2 regions of the Pseudoduganella sp. R-31 genome follow, and region 2 is predicted to be linked to the other one. Evidence: riboswitches for the same ligand, from Rfam matches in the RefSeq annotation. Region 2 holds a riboswitch; the other holds the start of a gene.
What was found. Region 2 has a riboswitch for glycine ahead of gcvT (glycine cleavage system aminomethyltransferase GcvT). Riboswitches for the same ligand answer to the same signal wherever they lie in the genome.
Positions count from the first base shown of each region.

Region 1: linked by a shared signal. The riboswitch ahead of ACN9MY_RS11270 (hypothetical protein) and the one ahead of gcvT (glycine cleavage system aminomethyltransferase GcvT) in region 2 are both predicted to bind glycine.

Region 1 covers NZ_CP183986.1:2,468,324-2,471,727, reverse strand. Annotated here, with positions in the region: gene ACN9MY_RS11275 (ABC transporter substrate-binding protein) at 1-911, opposite strand, end outside; glycine riboswitch at 1,081-1,175, shown strand; gene ACN9MY_RS11270 (hypothetical protein) at 1,331-1,975, shown strand; gene ACN9MY_RS11265 (C39 family peptidase) at 1,988-2,569, shown strand; gene ACN9MY_RS11260 (tetratricopeptide repeat protein) at 2,611-3,404, opposite strand, start outside.
Region 2 covers NZ_CP183986.1:4,102,139-4,105,542, reverse strand. Annotated here, with positions in the region: gene gcvH (glycine cleavage system protein GcvH) at 1-321, opposite strand, end outside; gene gcvT (glycine cleavage system aminomethyltransferase GcvT) at 367-1,485, opposite strand; glycine riboswitch at 1,535-1,639, opposite strand; glycine riboswitch at 1,645-1,730, opposite strand; gene ACN9MY_RS18525 (hypothetical protein) at 1,810-2,010, shown strand; gene ACN9MY_RS18520 (ATP-dependent Clp protease proteolytic subunit) at 2,199-2,759, shown strand; gene ACN9MY_RS18515 (DUF1631 family protein) at 3,282-3,404, shown strand, end outside.

The DNA of each region.
Region 1 (3,404 bases), 1.6 Mb from region 2:
GAACGAGGAAAGACGAAAGCGTCGCCCTGGATCAGGTACGGCGAATTCGCGCCAAGGCCCGCGATGCAGCCGTAATCGACGCCGGGCGCCATTTTTGCATTGCTGAATTCGCCCTTGGCCCAATCCCCCATGATCTGCATGCCCGCCTTGCCGCTAACCAGCATTGCGGTCGCGTCATTCCAGTTGCGGCCCGGTGACGCGGGATCGACATAGGATTGCAGGCGCTTGAAGGCCAGCAGCACTTTGCGCACCGGTTCGGAATTGATCGCACGCTGGTCGCGATCGCGCATCACTTGCAGGTAGAGCTGGCGCCCTCCCATGTTTGCCAGCAGCGATGCGAACAGAATGTGCTCCTGCCACGCCTGCCCGCCATGCGCCAGCGGCACCAGGCCCGCGGCCTTGAGTCTATCCAGCGCGGCAAAAAGTTCGTCGACGGTTGCAGGTTCTTTTGCGATGCCGGCCTTTTTGAAGGCGGCCCTGGAATACCAGATCCAGGTCTGCATGTGGATGTTCATCGGCATCGCGTAGTAATGGCCATCGATGCGGATGGTGTTGACGATCGGTTCCGGCAGCGTGGATTCCCAGCGCTCCTGGCGTGCGACATCATCCAGTTGCACCAGCATGTCCTGGTCCACTATATCGAGGAACTGCTTGGAAATATTGAACTGCGCTGCAGCAGGCGCCTTGCCGCCAACCATGCGATTGAGGGTCACCGCGCGAGCCTGCTCGCCACCGGCAATCGCCGTATCGATCCATGTGCCGCCGGCGGCACGATAGGCACTTGCGAGCTGCTTGACGGCAGCGGATTCACCGCCTGACGTCCACCAATGGATCACTTCTGCGCTTGGCCCGGCAGCCTGCGCGGAGGTGGCGCCGAACGCCATTGCACAAGCAAATAACTGCTTAAACATCCCGTCTCCTCTGTGTGCCGCTTATTTTTGGAAACGTTACCAATTTCCCAGGCGAGTGTCAATAGAATAACAGGAAAGTCCTTCTTGGCGAAAACGCAACGTGTATCGGAAAACGATTGAAATCGAATAAATCCCTGGGATATCCTGATTTCGCTGCCGGAGCATTCCGGTCGCGCGATCGGGAGAGTTTGTCCCACCCATGGACAACGCCGAAGGAGCAAGCCGCCCCCGGAATCTCTCAGGCCAAAGGACCGGTCGCGTGTTTTCACAACTCTGAAGAGCCGCCGGCAAGGGTAAGCGCCGGCGCACCGAAGGAGCAAGCAGGCCGCCAACGCCTGTGAAACTCTCAGGTCCAGCACAGAGGGGGCAATCACCTCGCACCTCAAGAACATCTGATCAACCTTCAGAGGAGTAGTCACATGCATACGCATCGACTCTGGCTGCGCATTGCCTGCGCAGCGATGTTGGCCGCCCCGTTCCTGGCAAAAGCAGACAACGGCGCGGCATTGCAGGCCGCCAAACGCGGACTCGTACAATTCGCCGAGCACCAGCAGGCGATTCGCCCCGGCAGCGCACCGGTCGACTTCCCGCTCGATATCACGGACGTGGGCGACTTGAAGCAAGCCACGGTCGGCCACGGTTTCGAGGTCTACACCGTCGACCCGAAAGACCTGCTGGCGCGCGGCGACCTGGCATCCCTAGCCAAGCCTACCGGCGAATGGCGCTTCGTCATTTCCCTGCACGGGAAGCCCATCGGACTGGCGACTGTCCAGCGTGTGAACGGCCGTTATGAAACCGTCGCCTATGGCGCCTCCATCCTCGCAAAAGACGTGGATGCTGCGATGGCGGTTCACGGCAACAGCGCGCGTTCCAACCTGCGCTTCATCCGCATCTACCAGGCCCGCGCCGACCTGCTGGAAGTGGACCACGCCAAGTTCGCGCCGCTGCACTCGGCTCGCGAATCGCTGCTGCTTCAGAAGAACGGCAACCAGCTGGTCGACGGCACGGAATTGCTGGAGCCATTGCGCGCCGCCGTCAAAGCCAACATTGAAGCATTTCGCTAAGGAGGACCGACTATGAAAATCGCAAAAATCGTGGCCGGTGCAGCGCTGGTGCTTGCCCTGCCCTCAGCCTTCGCGCAATGGCGTACCTTGAACGTCCCGCTGGTGACGCAGGAACACAGCCAGTGGTGCTGGGCAGGCTCCAGCAAAGCGGTCCTGAACTACTACAGCCGCACACCCAGCCAATGCCAGATCGTGAACTGGGCTTACGGCATCAACTACGCCTGCGGCAACAGCACCTTCAACTGGAACAGCTACGCCAACCGGCCGAACAATATGTACGGCACGTCCGGCAGCGTGCAGAACATCCTGTACAACTGGGGCGTGCCAAACACGGCGATCAACAACTACCTGTCGTGGAATTCGGTGGTGAATGAGATCAATGGCAACCGCCCCTTCGTGATCCGCTACGGCTGGACCAATGGCGGGGGGCATATCATGGTGGGACGCGGTTACGAAACCTACAACGGAACCAACTACATCTACATCATGAACCCGTGGCCAGGCGAAGGACAGACCTACCGCACCTTTGCATCGGCAGTCAGCGCCTATGACCACAATTGGACGCACACGCAACGCATGAACGTCAGCCCTTAAACTAAAAAGCCCGCCAGCAAACGCCTGGCGGGCTTTTCATGTCAGTTGCTGCCGCCCAGTTGTTCCAGCTTGGCGGCCCACTTCTTCGACTCGTCGACGTTACGGGCTGTGCCGACGCCATTCTCGAGCAGGTAGACCAGCTTGCGGATAGCAGTAATTTCCCCCTGCTCCGCTGCCTGGCGATAATAGGTTGCGGCCTGGATGTAGTCCTTTTTCACGCCTTGCCCCATCCAGTACATGCCAGCCAGCCTGACTTGCGCTTGCGCGCTTCCCAGCTTTGCCGCCTGCTGGTAGACCACCGCGGCTTGCGCCAGGTCGACCGGGCCGCCCTTGCCCAGGTCGAGCATGACGGCGAGGTTGGTGGCGGCATCCTTGTTGTCCTGTGCAGCAGCTTTGCTGAACCATGCGCGGGCCTGCGCCAGGTCCTGCGCAACGCCGTCGCCATTGGAATACAGCAGCCCCGCGTAGAACTGCGCCATCGCATGTCCCTGCGCGGCAGCTTTCAGGTACCACTCCAGCGCCTGGGCAGGGTCCTTTGGCACCGTATTACCGGTGTGATAGGCCACTGCAAGGTCGTACTGGGCGTTGGCATCTCCGGTCACGGCGCGCTTGCGGATTGGCGCAAGAGGACCGGCCGCCTGGCGCTCCATTGCTGCGATCAGGTCCAGCGCCTCCTGTGCACTCTTGCTGCCGGCGGCGGCTGCCTTCTGGTACCACTGCTTTGCCTGCGCCTGGTCGGCTGGGACTCCCCGGCCTTCGAAATACATGCCTGCCACCTGCTCGATCGCTGCAACATCATTCTGTTCGATCGCCTTGCGCAGCAAGGCCAGTGCAC
Region 2 (3,404 bases):
GCTTGGCTTGATCTTGAACAGCCAGTTCGCGTAGGCGTCGGCGTTGATCGATTCAGGCGCGCCGACTACGGCGTCGTTCACGGCAACCACTTCGCCCGAAACCGGCGCGTAGATGTCGGAGGCGGCTTTCACCGATTCCACCACGGCGGCGTCGTCGCCGGCGGTGAAGGAGGCGCCTACTTTTGGCAGCTCGACGAACACGATGTCGCCCAGGGCGTCTTGCGCGAATTCGGTGATGCCGACGGTCACGGTGCCGTCCGCTTCAGCGCGTACCCACTCGTGGGACTCGGTGTACTTCAGGTCTGCTGGAATGTTGCTCATGTTGGCTCCAAGGCTAAGGTTATTGTTTGGTTTTACGGGTCTGGCTCAAGCAACCAGGATTTTACCGTTACGGACGAAAGGCAGCTTCACCACGGTGGCGGCCAGCTTCTTGTCGCGGATTTCCACGTGCACGGTGTCGCCCACGTTCACGCCCATCGGCACGCGCGCCAGCGCGATCGCCTGCTGCATGGTAGGGGAGAAGGTGCCGGAGGTGATTTCGCCAGTTTCGCCGTTGGAGGCGATGACTTTCTGGTGGGCGCGCAGCACGCCGCCTTTTTCGCGCAGGATCAGGCCGACGAATTGTGCGTTCTGGCCTTTCGCTTGCAGGGCTGCCTTGCCGATGAAGTCGCGCTCGGAGACCAGGTCGATGGTCCATGCCAGGCCGGCGTCCAGCGGGTTCACGGTTTCGTCCATGTCCTGGCCGTACAGGTTCATGCCGGCTTCCAGGCGCAGGGTGTCGCGCGCGCCCAGGCCGGCTGGCTTCACGCCTGCCGCATTCAGGGCATTCCACAGGTTTTCAGCTTGTTCCGCGGCGACGCCGATTTCGAAGCCGTCTTCACCGGTGTAGCCGGTGCGGGCTACCATGGCTTCGCCGAAGGCGGTGCCTGGCACCAGGGCCACGTTGAATGGCTTCATTTCAGCGGTGGCTTCCTTGGCTTGCGGGATCACTTCCCACACTTTGGCGCGGGCGTTCGGGCCTTGCACGGCGATCAGGGCCATGGCGTTGGCGCCGTCGCGGCGCTGGGTGATGGTCAGGCCGGCCTTGGCGGCTTCGTTCTGCTTGTTCATCCACGCGATGTCTTTTTCCGCGGTGCCGGCGTTGACCACCAGGCGGAACCACTCTTCGTTGATGAAGTAGATGATCAGGTCGTCGATGACGGTGCCTTCCGGGGTCAGCATGCAGGAGTACAGGGCCTTGCCCGACACTTGAAGTTTGTCGACGTTGTTGGCGACCAGGCCGCGCAGGAAGGAACGTACGTTGGCGCCCTTGATGTCAACCACGCACATATGGGCCACGTCGAACATGCCGACGTCGGTGCGCACGGCATGGTGCTCTTCGATCTGGGAGCCGTAGTTGACCGGCATGTCCCAGCCGCCAAAGTCGACCATACGGGCGCCAAGGGCACGATGAGCATTGTTGAGTGGGGTTGCTTTGAGCGTCATTGATACCTCAGGGCAGAGAATAGGGGTTAATAAACGTAAACATGAATACGCCTACCCCTCTGTCCTTGGTACCTGAGAGATAACGGGAAGGTAATCCCGCACGCCCCTTCGGTGGGCCCTGCGCCATGGCGGGCCGCTCTCCAGAGTTTTAGCCCATGGGGCCCTTGTTCGGTCCTTTTGCCTGAGAGTTTCTGGGTAATGCCCCTTCGGCGCCAGCGGCAGCTGGTCTCTCCCGATCAAGACTTGCGACTATATGACAGGAGGGCAATAAAGTCAATCTTGCGGCCCCGGGGAACTTGCCGCTGGGCCGTTGGTCCAATGGTCATGAAAACGCCAAACGACGACTATGGCAATCCCTGGAAAGCCGCGGTTGAACGCTATTACAGGGAATTTCTTGCCATCTTCTGCCCCTGGCTGGAGGCGGCAATCGACTGGGCCGTGAACCCGCAGTTTCATGACCAGGAATTGGGCAAAGTAAGCCGTGACGCAAGGCCAGGGTTGGCGCCCGAATTCCTTCGTTTGTGAGGCTTGGGGAACGCGTCAGTCGATTGAATTTACAACAATCAAATTGCTCGACTTCGATCCGCGCTGGTCTGCGAAGCTGCTGGTGGCGCGATGCCTGGAGGATGTGCTGGCTAATGACTGAGGAGGGCACGCCTGGATGGCGGTCTGCGCTAGAATGACCGGACATCCATTTACAGAGTGGAGCGACCATGAGCGAAGAAAAGCAAAAACGCGATACCGAGGCCTGGTTCACCCTGTCCGGCGACGTGAACAGCGATATGGTGCACCGCATGTTCGATGCGGTGGCGGACATGACAGAGGATGGGATCGAAACCGCCCACATCCTGATCCAGTCCAACGGCGGCTACGTGAGCGACGGCTTGTGCCTGCACAATTACCTGCGCAACTTGCCGATCAAGATCGTCACGTATAACGGCGGAGCGGTGGCTTCCATTGCCGTCATCCTGTTCCTGTCCGGCGACGAACGCTTTGCCAGCGAAACCGCGCGTTTCATGGTGCACAAGTCGCATGCAAGTGCGCCGCACGGAGCGCGCCCGGATGCGCTGCGCATCATTGTGGAAGGCTTGCAGGCGGACGACGCCCGCACCGAATCGATCTTGCGCAAATATGTTCGCCTGACCGACGAACATTGGAATATCCACGCCTATTCAGACCTGCACCTGACTGCCCAGGAAGCTGCCAAGGTCGGTCTCGTCAACGACGTGGCCGACTTCAAGCCGCCCAAGGGCAAGCGCGTAACGAACATCTGAAGCGCAATATCTGAAACGACAGGGCCTGGAAGCGAACTCCCAGCCCCCCTATGCCGCGCCCGTCATCTAGCGATTGCCGCTACGGCTGGCAGGTGTCTTCTTGTCCGTCTTGCTCTGACGGCCGTATCGGACTGCTGGCTGGCCGGCTGGGCTCCCGAACGTGAACCCTGGTCGGCGCTTTGGCGTGTGCCCGAGCTCGAACTCTGCTTGCTGGATTTTTGCCTGGATTTCATGACAGTTCCTTTCTGAAGGATCGGAACTTCATCATGCTTTCTGCAATAGTAAAGGTGAATCGGAATACAACTGACCGGCGTGTAGGACATGACCTTGCACCATTGTGGTGCAAACCCAACCGTTTGACCACATCGCCGAAAATATTTGCAGATTCTTTTGATTTGCCTATTGCCATGTGGAAAGAATCTGCGACAATGTGAATAACCACCAAAGTCAGGCCAGACCATGCTTCCAGAAAACCACACATCTTCGGCGCCCCAAAAAGCGGTCACGCCGCGGCATGCCTTGTTGGAAAACCTGATTAGCCTGGTCAACAAGCACATCAGTGATCAGTTCAATGAGTTGTCCACCCAATGGGCGGGCAGCCTGGTGGACGCGGGCGAGGCAGTCGACGTCAAGACACTGCAAGCG